Verminephrobacter eiseniae EF01-2: one gene and its partner. The protein of the gene in region 1 interacts with the protein of each later gene in a pairwise test. Links are inferred from orthologs where the notes say so. Each region holds a gene or a part of one and is shown in the gene's direction. Other genes may lie near its edges.

Region 1 (8,364 bases):
GTCATGTATGACGACCTGTTCGTCAAGGGCTACGACGACATGGCGATCTGCCAGCCGACTTACCTGACGGACTTTTACAAGAACGGCTTCAACACGACCGAGAGAAATTATGAGATGAAGAAAAGGCATCCGGATCGTTTCATCGTCAACGGCGCCTTCGATCCGCGCGACGGCGAAGCCGGACTCGACTATCTGGACGAGTTGTCCGAGACATATGGCATCAAGGGCGTCAAGCTCTATACGGCAGAATGGCGCGGTGACAGCAAGGGCTACAAACTGTCGGACCCGGGTGCGCAAAAGTATCTCGAACGTTGCGGGAAACTGGGCATCAAGAACATCCATGTGCACAAGGGCCCGACGATTTTGCCGCTGAACCTCGATGCTTTCGACGTTGCCGATATCGACGACGCGGCGACCAACTTTCAGAATCTGAACTTTATCGTCGAGCACTGTGGTCTGCCGCGTCTGGACGATTTTTGCTGGATCGCTACCCAGGAGACGAACGTCTATGGCGGCCTGGCGGTCGTGCTGCCATTCATTCACTCGCGTCCGGAATACTTCGCGCATGTGATCTCGGAGTTGCTGTTCTGGATCGGCGAGGACAAGATACTCTACGGCAGCGATTACGGCATCTGGTCGCCCAAGTGGTTGATCGAGAAATTCATGGCCTTCGAATTGCCGGAATCCGTCAGCAAGGAAACCGGCGTGCAACTGTCGCTGACGGCGAAGAAAAAAATCCTCGGGCTCAACGCGGCACGGTTGTACGGCATCGATGTCGAGGCGCAGAAGAAGTTGCTGGGAGGTGTTCGGAAAGCGGCTGCGGTCGGGGCATGAAGACCCCCAAGACCCCCATGACCACCGCAAACGCAACGGCCGCCGTCGATCGCCCATCGACCCGAATCGCCGAGGTATGGGACCGGCTCGCGTCGGTCACCGATCCCGAACTCGACGAATCGGTGACCGGGTTGGGCTTCGTTACCCATGTGGAGGTGGACGCAGCCGGCGCTGTGCAGATCGGGTTCCGGTTGCCGACCTACTGGTGCGCCGCCAACTTCGCCTTCCTGATGGCCGACGACATGCGCGTTGCCGTCGCCGGCCTGCCGTGGGTGACGAACGTGGCCATCGAACTTGCCGACCATATGTATGCCGGCGAGATCAATCGCGGCGTGGCGGCCGGGCGCTCATTTCAGGACAGCTTTGGCGCGCAGGCCAGCGGCGAGCTCGATGGCATCCGCCGGACTTTCATGGTCAAGGCCTTTCAGCGGCGGCAGGAAGCGCTTCTGACCTCTCTGCTCGAACACGGCCATGAACCTGCGCGGCTGGTGCGCATGAGCGTGGCGGAACTCGCCGGCTTGCCGGGCGATTGCGCCAGCCGGCGGCTCGTGGAGCGCTACCTGGAGCGGCGCACCGTCGTCGCCAGCGGCGCCAATGCTGCGGCGCAGGCCAACGAAACCGCTTTCGTCGACGCTCGAGGGGCGTTGCTCGATGCGGACGGGCTTGGCGCTTACCTGCGTGCCTTGCGGCGGGTCGGCGTGAATGCGCAATTCAACAGTGCGCTGTGCCGCGGCTTGCTGGCGGCACGGTACGGCGACGCAGCCGCGCCGCAGGCCGGGATCGAGCCCGTGCACTTCGTGTCGGCGGGCGACTGGAAAGAGACCGTCGAGGCTACGCGATCGGGCAACGCATCGGCTTGAATCGTGGCAATCCATGATGTTCAAACCCAAGGAAGTGAACCATGCCGAATATCATGCTGCACGACGACGAGGCCCGCATGGCCCTCGGTCGCGGGGTCGCCAAACTGGCCAAAGCGGTGCGCGGCACGCTCGGCCCGCGCGGAATGAATGCGATCATCGACCGCCCGATTGGCACGCCGATCATCTCGCGCGATGGCGTCAGCATCGCCAACGAGATCGAGCTGGAAGACCCGTTCGAAAACATCGGCGCGCAGGTGCTGCGCGAAGTCTCGAAGCAGACCAATGAAGTCGCCGGCGACGGCACTACCACGGCCACCGTGCTGGCCGATGCGCTGGTCCAGGACGGCCTTGCCAGTCTCGTGGCCGGCGCCAACCCCGTCGAGCTGGTTCAGGGCCTGGAGATCGCGGTGCAAGAGGTGATCGCCGCGCTCAGGCGCGCAGCGACACCGCTGCGCGGGGGCAAAGAGGTGCGCGCGGTGGCCGTGGTCGCCGCCAATGACGAGGTCACCGGCGCGATAGTGGCCGAAGCGCTCGAGCGGGTGGGGCCCGATGGCATCGTCGATGTCGAATTCGGCACGACGGTCGAAACCCGTCTCGAAGTGGTCGACGGGATGGCGTTCGATCGCGGCTACCTCTCGCACCATATGGTCACGGACATCGAGAGAATGCAGGTGGTGCTGGACAACCCGCTGATCCTGATGACCGACCAGCGGCTGCAGTCGCCGGAAGAGGTGGCGGCGCTTCAGGCGCTGGCCGTGCACGGCAAACGCCCGCTGCTGATCATTGCGGAGGAGGTTGCCCCGGCCTGTGTCATGACCCTGCTTGCGTGGCGGGACAAGGGCGGGATGCCGGTGGCGGCGATTCATCCGCCGGAATACGGGCATTGGCGCAAGGCCATGCTCGAAGACATCGCCATCGTCACCGGCGGCCGGGTGATCGCCCGCGATCTGGGCGGCAAGCTCGAAGCCACGGAACTGCGCGATCTCGGCAGCGCGCGGCAAGTGCGTATCTCGTCGAACCAGACCATCATTACCGCTGGCGGCGGCGACCCGGCCGCCGTTGCCGCGCGCCGTCAGCAGGTCGCGCGCCAGTATGAGATGGCCCCGGAAAATGTCGAACGCGACAAATTTCAGGTGCGTATCGCCAAGTTGTCCGGCGGCACCGCGATGATCTTCGCCGGCGGCGCCACGCCAGTCGAACAAAAGCGCCGGCTGCACTTGATCGAGGATGCGATCAATGCGGCACGCGCGGCGATTGCCGAGGGTGTCGTGCCAGGTGGCGGAATGGCGCTGCTGCGCGTGTCGGACGAACTCGAAAGCGTGATTGCGCGGACCCAGGGCAGTGTCCAGCAGGGGGTCAGGCTGCTGCAGCGCGTGCTGACGAAACCGCTTTATCACATCGCGACCAATTGCGGTCTCGACGGCGCGGCGATCGTGTCCAGGGCGGTGCGCGCGAAACCGGGCCACGGTCTGGACGCGCGCACGGGCCAGTTCGTCAACCTGATGGAGGCGGGCATCATCGATCCGGTCAAGGTCAGTTACAGCGCAGTGCGCAACGCGGCTTCGGTTGCCGGCTTGATCCTGACCACCCAGACGCTGATTGCCAAAAAGCCGGAAACGATCGACCCGACCGCTGGCCCGGCGCTTGGCGCCGGCGCCGAATTGCTCGGGCGGAAATAGTGATGGCACAGCCGCCACAGCCATCACAGCCGCCACGATCGCCACGACCGATTTTGGAGTCCGGGGCCTGCTGAAAAAAAAGCCGCTTCCGGCGTTTTGCGGGCGGCCATCGATGCAAAGGGGGCCGTGGGCCAGCCCGCGCAGGGCAGGTTTCACGGTCAATGGCAACGAACGTATGGAAAGGATTGGCGCGCTGTCCAAAGGTTGCGAAGGTTCCATTCAGATCGGTCTTCGCAAACGGGATGCGCCCATATAAACGACGATGAGTATCGACGCAGCTCTCGCGGCGACGGTCCGGCACCTCGGTGCAATGTCCTTGATTCGCCTGCTCAAATTCGCATCGGGGTGGACAATCACACTCTCCGGTGTATTCATCATGATGATCGATGCGGGTGCGCTGACCGTTCAGTGGCTGCGCCGTGTCTTCAGTGCAATCAGCGGTGCAATGCCGTGAATGCCGTGAATATCATGAATATCGTGAATGCCAGGCCCGCCGGTAAACCGGGCACCACGGTCATTTTCATCGGCAGGGAGCGACAGCTTGGATGACTGCGTTCACAAGACGGTCGGATCGGCAGCGCGAACCGAGCGCACGGCGCTTGCGGTGAGGGCGGTGCTGGAAGGTCGCCGCCGTGGCGCGTCGATGCTATTGCCATTTGCCGGGCCTGCCGTGGTCGTCTCCGTTGCCTATATGGATCCGGGCAATCTCGCGACGAATATCCAGGCGGGCGCCCGGTACGGATATGCCTTGCTGTGGGTGGTGCTGTTGGCCAATGTCGTGGCGATGCTGTTTCAGTCGCTCTCGGCCAAGCTCGGCATCGTCACCGGGCGAAACCTCGCCGAGCTGTGCCGTGAACGGTTTTCCAGACCTGTCGCGCTGGCCATGTGGGTCGTCAGCGAAATCGCCGCGATGGCAACCGATCTGGCCGCATTTCTCGGCGGCGCCATCGGACTGTCGCTGCTGTTTCGCATGCCCTTGCTCGGCGGCATGGTGGTCACGGCGATCGTGACATATGGCCTGCTGTTGCTTGAGGACGCCGGTTTCCGCCCCCTTGAGCTGGCGATCGGGGCGCTCGTCGGCATCATTGGCTTGTCCTACCTTGCCGAGTTGTTCATTACGCCGATTGCCTGGTCGAGTGTTCTGGCCCATACGGTTTCCCCCCGATTTCCCGATGCAAATGCACTCCTGATTGCTGTCGGCATCGTCGGTGCGACGGTGATGCCGCATGCACTTTTTCTGCATTCGGGCTTGACGCAGCGGCGCACGCCCGCAAGAACCGAGCGCGAGCGGGCGGTATTGCTGAAATTCTCGAACATCGAGGTCGTCGTCGCGCTGGCCATCGCCGGTCTCATCAATATGGCGATGGTCATCATGGCCGCAGGTGCATTTCATCACGGGCATCCCGAGGTGGCGGAGATAGAAACCGCCTATCACACATTGGCGCCGTTATTGGGCATTGGGGCGGCAGGGGTTTTTCTGTTGTCGCTGATCGCTTCGGGCATATCGAGTTCCGTGGTCGGCACGATGGCCGGTCAAATAATCATGCAAGGGTTCGTGGAATTTCGCATTCCGTTATGGTTGCGCCGGGCCGTGACGATGGCGCCGAGTTTCGCCGTGGTGGCGCTCGGGGTCAATGTGACCCAGGCGCTCGTCCTCAGCCAGGTGGTATTGAGCCTCGCGCTGCCGCTGCCGATGGCCGCGCTGTTATGGTTTACCTGCAGCAGGGAGGTGATGGGAGCATACAAAAATCGCGTATTCATCGCCGTGATCGCCACGCTGGCGGCATGCGCCGTTCTGGCGTTCAATGCCGTGCTGATTCTGCAAACGTTCGGCGTCGATATTCCTGGCTTGCCAGGCTGAATGGGGCGATGCAGGCCTATATCGATCGGTAATCGCGCTGCCGGGTTCGGCCGGCGATCGGGCAAAAAACCGGAGCGCGACATACACATGCAGGTCACGCCGCAGCCGGCAGCAGCGCCGGTTCCGGGCTGGCCCGAGGAGAATGATGATGAGACAGCGGTTCGATGCCATGTCGGGTCTTGGCAATCAGACCATCATGGGCCGTATCGTGGCCAGGGCGCGGCGCGCGAACGCCTGTCATTCCGACCGGGCCACGATGCGCGCATGGGAGCGTTTTCTCTCGGGCGAGCCGCTGACGTCCACGCCTTCGGCCCTGATCGACTCCTGGCAACGCAGTCTGCAATCCGGCGTCAGTCCCACGGCGGAATCGGCACCGGTCGCGGTCCAAGGCGACGCGGTCGCGGCGCTGTGCTGGCGGCATCGGGAATTGCTGACGGCATCCGATCGCCTTTTCTCCGTGACCGCAGATCTGTTTGCGGATTCGCGGTCGATCCTGCTGCTGACCAACCAGGACGGCGTGATTCTCAAGGCGGCGGGGGACTTGCGCACGCTGGCGGCGGGCGAAAAAATTCATTTGACATCCGGCGGCGACTGGCGTGAAAACCGGGCCGGCACCAACGGCATCGGCACCACGCTGGCCACCGGCCAGCCCACCTATATCCACGGCGCGGAGCATTTCTGCGAAGGAATCAAATCGTGGAGTTGCGCCGCAGCGCCGATTTTCGAGCCCGGCACCGGCAAGATTCTCGGCGTGCTCGACATTTCCGGGCCGCCTTCCACCTATCAAATCAACAACCTCACCTTGGCGGTCACCGCCGCGCACCAGATTCAAATGGTGCTGGCCGAGCAGGCCACGCGTGAGCATGTGCGCCTGCTCAGCTTCTGCCTGCAGCGCCTGTCGTCGTCCGATGCCACCGGGATGGTGCTGATCGACCGGGCCGGGCGGCTCGTGCACACCACGAGCCGGGTGCCATTGCCGGTCGGCATTGGCGAGCGCTTGCCCGGCATGGATGAGGGCACCGCTGTCGAGGACTGGGCGCAACGCCTGCCCAAAGGCCTGCATGCCGATTGGTTCAGCCCGGTCGTGGTCGATGGCAGCACGATCGGCGCCATGCTGGTCGTCCCCATGCGCTCACGACCCATCAACGCCCGCCTCGCCGAGCGCAGCGACGAGGCCGATCCGCAGCGCAGCGGCTTCGCGCAGATACAGGGGCAAAGTGCGGCGATACTGGCCGCGATCAACCGGGGCCGGCAGCTTGCGCGCAAGCGCGTGCCGGTTCTGATCGAGGGCGAAACCGGGGTCGGCAAAGAGCTGTTCGCGCGCGCCATACATGGCGAGGAAGGGGGCGGCGGGCCGTTCGTCGCATACAACTGCGGGGCCGCGTCGAAAGAACTGATCGCCAGCGAATTGTTCGGCCATGTGCGCGGCGCGTTTACCGGGGCGACGGCCGAGGGCCGTCCAGGCCGCTTCGAACTGGCGCACGGCGGCACGCTGTGTCTGGACGAAATCGGTGAAATGCCGCTCGAACTACAGCCGGTGCTGCTGCGCGCACTGGAGGAGGGCATCGTTTACCGGCTGGGGGACACTCAGCCGCGGCGCGTCGATGTGCGCTTGCTGGCGATGACCAACCGCAATCTGCGCGAAGATGTCGGCTCGGGCCATTTCCGGCGCGATCTCTATTACCGCATCAGCGTGACGCGCATGCGGATTCCGCCGCTGCGCGAACGGGACATCGACATCGATCTCCTCGTCGCGTTTTTCAACCGGCGGCTGGCCCAGCGCCACGCGGTTCCCGAGCGACGGCTGAGCGCCGAGATCATGGCGGTGCTGCGCGCTTATTCCTGGCCCGGCAATGTCAGGGAGATACGCAACGTGATCGAAAATCTGCTGCTGACATCCAGCGCAGAGCTGGTCACGCTCGATGAACTGCCGGCCGAACTGCTCACGGGCACGGCCGCAGCCGTTGCGCCGCCGGTGCAGGAGCCATCGGGCCGGCTGGAGGAAACGGAACGTTTGGCCATCGTCCGGGCAGTGCAGGGCGCCCACGGCAATCTCGCCCAGGCCGCCCGTTCATTGGGGGTCTCGCGCAGCACGCTGTATCGCAAGCTGGAACTCTATCAACCGGGGGTCATCGCCAAACCGACGGGCGAATGAGGCCGGGACGGGCGGTTTTCCGGCCAGTGCTTGCGGCAAGAGCTTTCGGTCAGTGCTTTCGGTCAGAGCTTGCGGCCAGTGCTCCGTGACGGCTTCGCTGACGCGCATGACCGCGCCCCATCCCCGAGGGGCGGGCGCCCGGCCTGTGTGCCGACGATCCCGGGCGGCCCTCGATACCGCGATTCACGATCCCATCGCCTGCGTCGCATGCCACAGGTAGGTCACGGCAAATTCGCTGTGACCATGGGCGTGCTCCACCTCGGCCAGGCAGGCCAGCGCCACGGGGTCATTCGGCACCGCGTTCAGCACGGTTTCGGCCAGCAGGGTCAGCGCCTTCCAGTGGCGGCCGGTGATGGTGGCGCCTGCGGGCATGGCCGCCGTGCTGGCCCGGGCTTTGGCCACCAGCGCCTGCAAGCGCTGGTGCGCCTGCGCCAGGCTGATGCGCTGGCCCGGCCCCAGCCCCACCCCCGGCGCGGGGGGCTGGCGCCAGGCGTCGGGCAAGCCGGGCAGCCAATCGTCCAGGGCCTGCGCCTGGGCCTGGGCGTCATCCGGGTGCTTGGCCCGGGCCAGCCACAGCAGCCACATCGCGCGCAGGCCCTCGCCGAAATGGTGGTTGAAGAGGTCCTCGCGCATCAGCACCGAGCGCTCGACCTCGGCGCGCAATCCCAGGCGCAGGCGGTTCAGCGCCTGCCTGTCGGCGGCCAGCGCGCAGGCAATGCGCAGATAGTCGGCGGGCGTTGCGGCCAGCCATTCGGTGCGCCCCAGATAGCTCAGCAGGCCCAGGCCCATGCGGCTCTTGAAGCTCTGGCCGACCATCGAGACCACGGGCAGGCCCATCCACAGCGCGTCGAACGTGGTCGTGCCGCCGACCAGCGGAAAGGGGTCGAGCGCGATATCGATGCGGTGGTAGGTCAGGTACTGGTTGTCGCCCTGCTGCGCCACCAGTTCCAGCCGCTCGGGGTCCAGCCCCAGGCC
Region 2 (8,398 bases), 3.8 Mb from region 1 along the record:
ATGTTCCAGGCGCAGATCCTGGCCTGGCAACGCAAAACGCCCACGCAAGAGGAAGTCGAAGACGCGCTGGACCGCTACGCCGGTCTGGCGCAAAACCCCGTCGTCGTGCATTGAGCGCGCTGCCGGCAAGCTCGGCGACGCCTGCGCCAAGCAGCCGCCCAGGCATCCTCGATGTATCCAGGGTACCCGCCGGGGTGCTGTGCCCATGCCCTTGGGCTGGCCCGCGCCGTCGTGGCGCCATGGCCGGGAGTTCGTTTTTGGGAGTAAAATCGCCAGTTGCGGCCGGGGGCGCCTCCAAGCCAGGACATCCCAAGAGCAACGACACACCCGCTCCATCGGCTCTTACCAACGACTACATCCTGAGAGATCCAAGTGCCATGGCGATCGTTGTCAACAAACCCCTGCCTGAATTTGAAACCAACGCCACCGGTGGCATCAAGGTCTCCAACAGCTCCCACCTGGGCCAGATTCTGGTGCTTTACTTTTATCCCAAGGACAACACGCCTGGTTGCACCACGGAGGCCATGCAGTTTCGCGACCGCTACAAGGACTTCGTGAAAGCCGGCGCTGCCGTGTTCGGCGTGTCGCGCGACAACATGAAGTCGCACGACGACTTCAAGGAAAAGCTGGAACTGCCCTTTGAACTCATCGCCGACACCGAAGAGAAAATGTGCCATATGTTCGGCGTGGTCAAGAACAAGATCATGTACGGCAAAAAGGTCAAGGGCATCGAGCGCAGCACCTTCCTGATCGGCCCCGATGGCCTGCTGGTGCAGGAATGGCGCGGTCTGAAAGTGCCGGGCCATGTGGATGAAGTCCTCAAGACGGTCAAATCCATCAAGACCCTGAAAAAGGCCGCTTGATCGCCTTGTGGAGCGTCGGCGCTGCCGCATACTCTTCGGGTCGTTCCGGTGACCGCAACGCTTGGCGCCCCTTGCCAAAAGCCGCCTTGGCCTCCAGGCGGCTTTTGGCTTTCTGAACACCACTGACCGAGTCCCTGCCACCATGCCCCTGCCCCCCGCCCCCAGCCGGCGCGCCGCCCTCCTTGCACCCGAGGCCTACGACATGCCTGCCCGAGATGGCAAGGCCGCCGCAGCGACCGGGACGGCCGACGCAGCCGCAGCGCGTGCGCCGGCGCGCAAACCGGCGACCGACCGCGCAGCAGCGCAACTGCTCGCCAGCGTGCCTGCAGCCGAGCCTGGCAGCGCTGCATCCGAAACACCCGCAGTCCGCAGCCCGGGCCGGCGCAGCCCCGCCCGCGCCGACACCATGGCTGCGCCGGCCAGCCCGGTGGCGGCCGCGCCGGTGCGGGGCCGCCACCAGCGCAGCCGTCCGCAAGGCCCTGCCAAGCTGTTTGTGCTCGACACCAATGTGCTGCTGCACGATCCCACCTGCCTGTTCCGCTTTGAAGAGCACGACATCTTCCTGCCGATGATCGTGCTGGAAGAACTCGACAGCCATAAAAACGGCATGACCGAAGTGGCACGCAACGGCCGCCAGGCCAGCCGCACGCTCGATGCGCTGGCCGCCGCCGCACAAGGCGCCGACATGGCGCACGGGGTTGGGCTGGACTCGACCGGCCAGCGCGCCGCCGGCGGGCACCTGTTCTTCCAGACCGCCCCGCTGGACTACAGCCTGCCCACCAGCCTGCCGCCGGGAAAGGCCGACAACCAGATCCTGGGCGTGGTCCAGGCGCTGCGCAAGCTGCATGCCCCGCGCCAGGTGGTGCTGGTGTCCAAGGACATCAACATGCGCGTCAAGGCCCGCGCCCTGGGGCTGAACGCCGAGGACTACCAGAACGACAAGACATTGGAAGACGGCGACCTGCTGTACGCGGGCGTGCTGGCCCTGCCCCCGGACTTCTGGGCCAAGAGCGGCAAGAACGTGCAGAGCTGGCAAAGCGGTGCGCACATGTACTACCGCATCGGCGGCCCCATCGTGCCGCAACTGATGATCAACCAGTTTGTCTGCTTCGAGGCCCCGGGCGAGCCCAGCCTGTTCGCGCGGGTCAGCGAGATCCGCGAGAAGACTGCGGTGTTGCAGACGCTCAAGGACTATGGCTCGGCCAAACATGCGGTATGGGGTGTGACCACGCGCAACCGCGAGCAGAACTACGCGATGAACCTGCTGATGGACCCCGAGATCGACTTCGTCACGCTGACCGGCACGGCCGGCACCGGCAAGACCTTGCTGGCATTGGCCGCAGGGCTGACCCAGGTGCTCGATGACCGCCGCTACACCGAGATCATCATGACCCGCGCCACGGTCAGCGTGGGCGAGGACATCGGCTTTCTGCCCGGCACCGAAGAAGAAAAGATGGGCCCCTGGATGGGGGCGCTCGACGACAACCTGGAGTTCCTCGCCAAGGGCGACGGCGGCAACGCCGGCGAATGGGGGCGTGCCGCAACCAACGAGCTCATCCGCAGCCGCATCAAGATCAAGAGCATGAGCTTCATGCGCGGGCGCACCTTCCTGAACAAGTACGTGATCATCGATGAGGCGCAAAACCTGACGCCCAAGCAGATGAAGACGCTGATCACGCGCGCCGGCCCGGGCACCAAGATCATCTGCATGGGCAACCTGGCGCAGATCGACACGCCGTACCTGACCGAAGGCTCCTCGGGCCTGACCTATGCGGTAGACCGCTTCAAGGGCTGGCCGCATGGCGGCCACATCACGCTGGCGCGCGGTGAACGCTCGCGCCTGGCGGATTTTGCGAGCGAGATGCTGTGAAACGCCACCGCGCAGCCTGCGGCGCGTGCCTAGTGTCGCGTCACGGATCATCTGTCGGTCTGCGCTGGCCATCGAAGCGCATCGCGGCGTTGCATCGCTTGCCAATACGCTCGGTATTGGCTGCGCGCAGCCTACGACATCTGATCCGTGACGAGACACTAGCATAGGCCGCAGTCGTTGCATATGTCATCGGGAAACTCCAATGTGGATGGCCGTGCTCAAACTGGTGCCCTGGGGTGACGTGATCAAGGCCACGCCCCAAATCCTGCAAGCCGCCAAAAAGCTCTTGGGCAGCGCGCGCAAAGACACTGCCGTCGCGGCGCAGGAAGGCGCCGTGCCGCCTGCCGACGCACAGTGGCAGCACCTGCATGACCGGGTCACGCAGTTGGAGCAGGAGCAACGCGATGGCGCGCTGCTGATCGAGTCACTGGCAGCACAAAACGCCCAACTGGTGCTGGCCATCGAAGCGCTGCGCCGGCACAGCCAACGCAGTACCTGGGCCTTGCTGACCCTGGGCGTGTTGGGGCTTGGCTTGCTGCTTTTGGCGCTACTATTTCGATAGCTGACGGCAAGGATGAATCAAGCGCCAGCGTGATCAAAAATCGTCGCCCGAACCGATGGCCAGGTTCTCGAAGCGCGTCTGGTTCTTCTGGAAGAACAGCTTGACCGTGCCGGTCGGGCCATTGCGCTGCTTGCCGATGATGATTTCGGCCACGTTCGGTTCCTTGCTCTCCTTGTTGTAGTAGTCGTCGCGGTAGATGAACATGATGATGTCGGCATCTTGCTCGATGGCGCCGGACTCGCGCAGGTCGGACATCAGCGGGCGTTTGTCGGTGCGCTGCTCGACCGAGCGATTGAGCTGCGAGAGCGCCATCACCGGGCATTGCAGTTCCTTGGCCAGCATTTTCAGGCCGCGCGAGATCTCGCCCAGTTCGGTGGCCCGGTTGTCCGAACCTGATGCGTCCGAGCCGCTCATCAACTGCAAATAGTCCACCACGATCAGGCCGAGCTTGCCGCACTGGCGCGCCAGACGCCGGGCATTGGCGCGCAGTTCGCTGGGCGTCAGGCCCGGGGTTTCGTCGATGTGCAGCGACACCGTGCGCAGCTTTTCAATGGCTTCGGTCAGGCGTGGCCACTCCTCATCGCTGAGCCGGCCGGTGCGCAGGTTGCCCTGGTTCACGCGGCCAATCGAGCCCACGATGCGCACCGCCAGTTGCGCGGCGCCCATTTCCATAGAGAAGATGGCCACCGGCAGGCCCTCATCGAGCGCCACATGCTCGGCAATGTTCACCGCCAGCGAGGTCTTGCCCATCGACGGGCGCGCGGCCAGCACCACCAGGTCGCCCGCCTGCAGGCCGCAGGTCATCCGGTCGAGATCGGCAAAGCCGGTGGGCACGCCGGTCACGTCCACCGGGTTGTCGGCCAACTCCTGCACGCGGTCGAGCAGATCGACCACCAGTTTGTCGAGCGACTGGAAACCCTGCTTGGTGCGCGAGCCTTCTTCGCCAATGGCAAAAATCCTGGCTTCGGCCTCGTCGAGAATGCGCTCCACCGTCCGGCCTTGCGGGTTGAAGGCGCTGGTGCAGATCTCGTCGCTGGTCGTGATCAGCTTGCGCAAAATGGCCCGCTCGCGCACGATCTCCGCATAGCGGCGGATGTTGCTGGCGCCCGGCACATATTGCGCGAGGTTGTTCAAATACGCCAGCCCCCCCGTTTCCTGGGCCTGGCCCAGGTTCTGCAACTGCTCGAACACGGTGATCACGTCGGCCGGCTTGCTGGCAGTGATCAGCACGCCGATGGCGGTGTAGATCATCTGGTGCTCATGGCGGTAAAAATGGCTTTGCACCAGCAGGTCACCGACGCGGTCCCAGGCATTGTTGTCCAGCAGCAGCCCGCCGAGCACGCTGGATTCGGCCTCGATCGAGTGCGGTGGCAGGCGCAACCGGGCCAGTTCGGGATCGGGCGGCTGCGCCGTCGAGCCATCGTCATCGAGCGGGGGAAAGATGGCGGACATGATTTTTGGGCGTCATGAAGAACGGAATGTAATCCCGGTGCAAGGCATGCGCTGTTGATACACCTGGGGATAATTGCTGGATGACAGGTGGGCAAGCATGTATGCGATGCGCAAACCAAAAAGTAAAAGCCGCCCGAGGGCGGCTTTTACGCAAGTCACCAGGGCCGGATGATCAGGCGGTTTCGCCATACACCGACACGATGACTTCGACGACCACATCGGTGTGCAAAACCACGCTCACCGTGTTGTCGCCGACCATCTTGATGGGGCCGTTGGGCAGGCGGATGCGCGACTTGGCCAGCTTGAAGCCTTGTTTGTTCAACTCTTCGGCGATGTCATGGTTGGTCACCGAGCCAAACAGACGGCCGTCGACGCCCGCCTTTTGCGTCAGCTTGATGGCAGTGCCGGCGAGCTTTTCGCCTTGGGCCTGGGCCTGGGCCAGGTTGGTGGCGGCGGTTTTTTCGAGTTCGGCGCGCTTGGCCTCGAACTCGGCCTTGGCCGCTTCGGTGGCGCGGCGGGCGCGGCCCGTAGGGATCAGGAAGTTGCGGGCGTAGCCGTCCTTGACCTTGACGATTTGGCCCAGGTTGCCGAGGTTCACAACCTTGTCGAGCAGGATGATTTGCATGGCAGGTGCTCCTCAGATCTTGTGCTGGTCGCTGTAAGGCACCAAGGCCAGAAAGCGGGCGCGTTTGATCGCGGTGTTGAGCTGGCGCTGGAAGATGGCGCGCGTGCCGGTCAGGCGCGCGGGGATGATCTTGCCGTTTTCGGCGATGAAATCGCGCAACGTGTCTACATCCTTGTAGTCGATTTCTTCGACGCCGGTCACCGTGAAGCGGCAAAAGCGCTTGCGCTTGAACAGCAGGGACTGGGTGTTGCGCTTGGGGCGCTTGTCTTTGTTGAACTTCTTGAACGTGGCCATGGCGGACCCCTTTGAAAATCAATGTGGTTGAATATCCTGAATGTGCAGCACTGCGTTCTTGCCATTGCGCGGCGTGGCCAGAAATCCACTGAAAGTCCAGCGACTTGCAATGTTCTGCCTGGCCAGACGCTCGGCCATCGCGCCAAAGGCGACGGCTTTGATGGCGGCCTTGACATCACGCGGCTGCCCGGCCTCGGTCTGCCGGGACTCATGTTCGAGCCGCAAGGCAATGGCGGGCAATCCGGCCGGCGTGTAGCGCAAGGACTCGGCCTCCACGATGCAGGCAGTCAAGACGACGCTGTTGTGCACTGCGCATTACGATCGATCAGCGCTCGCCGGGGCGGCCGCATGATCGGCCGGGCTGGCGGCTGGAGCGGTGGTTTGATTGCCGGCTTGGCTGGCCTTGCGGAACTCTTCACGCTCGACGGTCTTCATCATCGCCGAGGGGCCGGTGACGGCCTTCTTCTTGTGCACCGTCAGGTGGCGCAGCACGGCGTCGTTGAACTTGAAGGCATGCTCGAGTTCGGCCATCACCGCCTGGTCGGCCTCGATGTTCACGCACAGGTAATGGGCCTTGGACAGCTTGTTGATCAGGTACGCCAGTTGCCGGCGGCCCCAGTCTTCCACACGGTGCACCTTGCCGCCGCCGGCGGCGATCATGCCCTTGTAGCGCTCGAGCATGGCTGGAACCTGCTCGCTTTGATCCGGATGGATCAACAAAATGATTTCATAGTGACGCATGGGACTCCTTTTGGCGTTTCTGCATTTCTGCAATGAGACCACCCGCTGCGTCAGGTAGCGGTGTGGCAAGGCAAAGCCGGCCATTGTAGCCCGCCGCCTGGCCCTTGTACACTCTGCGGTTTTGGTGCAGTTCGGGCTGCAAGCAGCGCAGGCCTTGAATTGACAACGGCGGCCCCCAATTCCCGCGCGTACTGTTTTACTCACCTCCAGATCAAGACATGTCAGACAACAGCCCCACCACCCCAAGCGCTCCCGCTCCCGAAGAAGTCGAAGCCGCCATGGCAGCCCACGCCGACGACGAGTTGGCGCGCTTGCAGGGCGAACTGGCCGAGCTCAAGGCCAAAAGCGCCGAACTGGCCGATCAGTTCCTGCGTGCCAAGGCCGAGGCCGAGAATGCCCGCCGCCGTGCCGAAGACGAGGTGGCCAAGGCGCGCAAATTCGGCATCGAGAGCTTTGCCGAGAGCCTGCTGCCGGTGGCCGACAGCCTCGATGCCGCCCTGGCCATCAAGGAGGCCACGCCGCAGCAACTGCGCGAAGGCGCCGACGCCACCTTGCGCCAACTGACCTCGACGCTCGAGCGCAACAAGGTGCTGGCGATCAACCCTGCAGCCGGCACCAAGTTCGACCCCCATCAGCACCAGGCCATCAGCGTGGTGCCGGCCGAGCAGGAAGCCAATACCGTCGTGGCCGTGCTGCAAAAAGGCTATGTGATTGCCGAGCGCGTGTTGCGCCCGGCGCTGGTCACCGTTTCGGCCTCCAAATGAAGATCCCCCAGGCCGCAATGCCGCCGCCCGACCAGTCACCCGAGCCGCCTGCCCGGCGGCAAAAAAATCAGCCCGGATGACTTGAACCCCCCGGCCTTATCCACAAGTTACCAGCCAACCCCACCATTTCAGCATTCGGAGCAAACACCATGGGAAGAATCATCGGCATCGACCTGGGCACCACCAACAGTTGCGTGTCCATCATGGAAGGCAACACCACGCGCGTGATCGAGAACAGCGAAGGCGCCCGCACTACGCCCTCGATCGTGGCTTACCAGGAAGACGGCGAGATCCTCGTCGGCGCCTCGGCCAAACGCCAGGCGGTGACCAACCCCAAGAACACGCTGTACGCCGTCAAGCGCCTGATCGGGCGCAAGTTCACCGAAAAGGAAGTGCAAAAGGACATCGACCTGATGCCCTACAAGATCGTGGCCGCCGAGAACGGCGACGCCTGGATCGAAGTGCGCGGCACCAAGCTGTCCGCACAGCAGGTGTCCGCCGACATCCTGCGCAAGATGAAAAAGACCGCCGAAGACTACCTGGGCGAGCCTGTGACCGAGGCCGTGATCACCGTTCCGGCCTACTTCAACGACGCCCAGCGCCAGGCCACCAAGGACGCCGGCCGCATTGCCGGCCTGGATGTCAAGCGCATCATCAACGAGCCTACCGCCGCAGCGCTGGCCTTCGGCCTGGACAAACAGGAAAAGGGCGACCGCAAGATCGCCGTGTATGACCTGGGCGGCGGCACCTTCGACGTGTCGATCATCGAAATCGCCGATGTCGACGGCGAAAAGCAGTTCGAGGTGCTATCGACCAACGGCGACACCTTCCTGGGGGGTGAAGACTTCGACCAGCGCATCATCGACTACATCATCAGCGAGTTCAAAAAAGAGCAAGGCGTGGATCTGTCCAAGGACGTGCTGGCCCTGCAACGCCTGAAGGAGGCCGCAGAAAAAGCCAAGATCGAACTATCGAACTCGGCCGCCACCGACATCAACCTGCCCTACATCACGGCCGACGCATCGGGTCCCCGGCACCTGAGCATCAAGCTGACCCGGGCCAAGCTCGAATCGCTGGTCGACGAGTTGATCGAGCGCACCATTGCGCCTTGCCGCATGGCCATCAAGGACGCAGGCGTATCGGTGTCCGACATCCATGACGTGATCCTGGTCGGCGGCATGACCCGCATGCCCAAGGTGCAGGAAATGGTCAAGGAGTTCTTCGGCA

The links.
Region 2: the proteins of VEIS_RS21295 (region 1) and grpE interact in binary tests that used the Escherichia coli proteins (3 or more experiments, as listed by UniProt). The link is inferred for Verminephrobacter eiseniae EF01-2 from one-to-one orthologs.

Annotation. Positions count from the first base shown.
Region 1 is NC_008786.1:4,848,631-4,856,994, reverse strand. Bases 3,229-6,074 are described here. They hold VEIS_RS21295 (Nramp family divalent metal transporter), read left to right. Parts: upstream 3,229-3,914; coding sequence 3,915-5,234; downstream 5,235-6,074. Other genes in these bases: VEIS_RS21290 (sigma-54-dependent Fis family transcriptional regulator), read left to right, coding at 5,383-6,074; VEIS_RS21300 (hypothetical protein), read left to right, coding at 3,636-3,827; groEL (molecular chaperone GroEL), read left to right, coding at 3,229-3,373. Outside these bases: VEIS_RS21315 (amidohydrolase family protein), read left to right, coding at 1-834; VEIS_RS21310 (metal-sulfur cluster assembly factor), read left to right, coding at 852-1,694; more of groEL, read left to right, coding at 1,736-3,228; more of VEIS_RS21290, read left to right, coding at 6,075-7,389; VEIS_RS21285 (O-linked N-acetylglucosamine transferase, SPINDLY family protein), read right to left, coding at 7,573-8,364. UniProt on the Escherichia coli protein: H(+)-stimulated, divalent metal cation uptake system. Involved in manganese and iron uptake. Can also transport cadmium, cobalt, zinc and to a lesser extent nickel and copper. Involved in response to reactive oxygen.
Region 2 is NC_008786.1:1,093,473-1,101,870, reverse strand. What follows is about bases 5,519-8,398. They hold grpE (nucleotide exchange factor GrpE), read left to right. Parts: upstream 5,519-6,625; coding sequence 6,626-7,171; downstream 7,172-8,398. Other genes in these bases: dnaK (molecular chaperone DnaK), read left to right, coding at 7,321-8,398; rpsF (30S ribosomal protein S6), read right to left, coding at 5,982-6,407; priB (primosomal replication protein N), read right to left, coding at 5,685-5,975; rpsR (30S ribosomal protein S18), read right to left, coding at 5,519-5,666. Outside these bases: VEIS_RS04865 (BTH_I0359 family protein), read left to right, coding at 1-114; VEIS_RS04860 (peroxiredoxin), read left to right, coding at 378-863; VEIS_RS04855 (PhoH family protein), read left to right, coding at 1,006-2,733; VEIS_RS31065 (hypothetical protein), read left to right, coding at 2,766-2,900; VEIS_RS04850 (hypothetical protein), read left to right, coding at 2,936-3,295; dnaB (replicative DNA helicase), read right to left, coding at 3,329-4,747; rplI (50S ribosomal protein L9), read right to left, coding at 4,920-5,372; more of rpsR, read right to left, coding at 5,385-5,518. UniProt on the Escherichia coli protein: Participates actively in the response to hyperosmotic and heat shock by preventing the aggregation of stress-denatured proteins, in association with DnaK and GrpE. It is the nucleotide exchange factor for DnaK and may function as a thermosensor.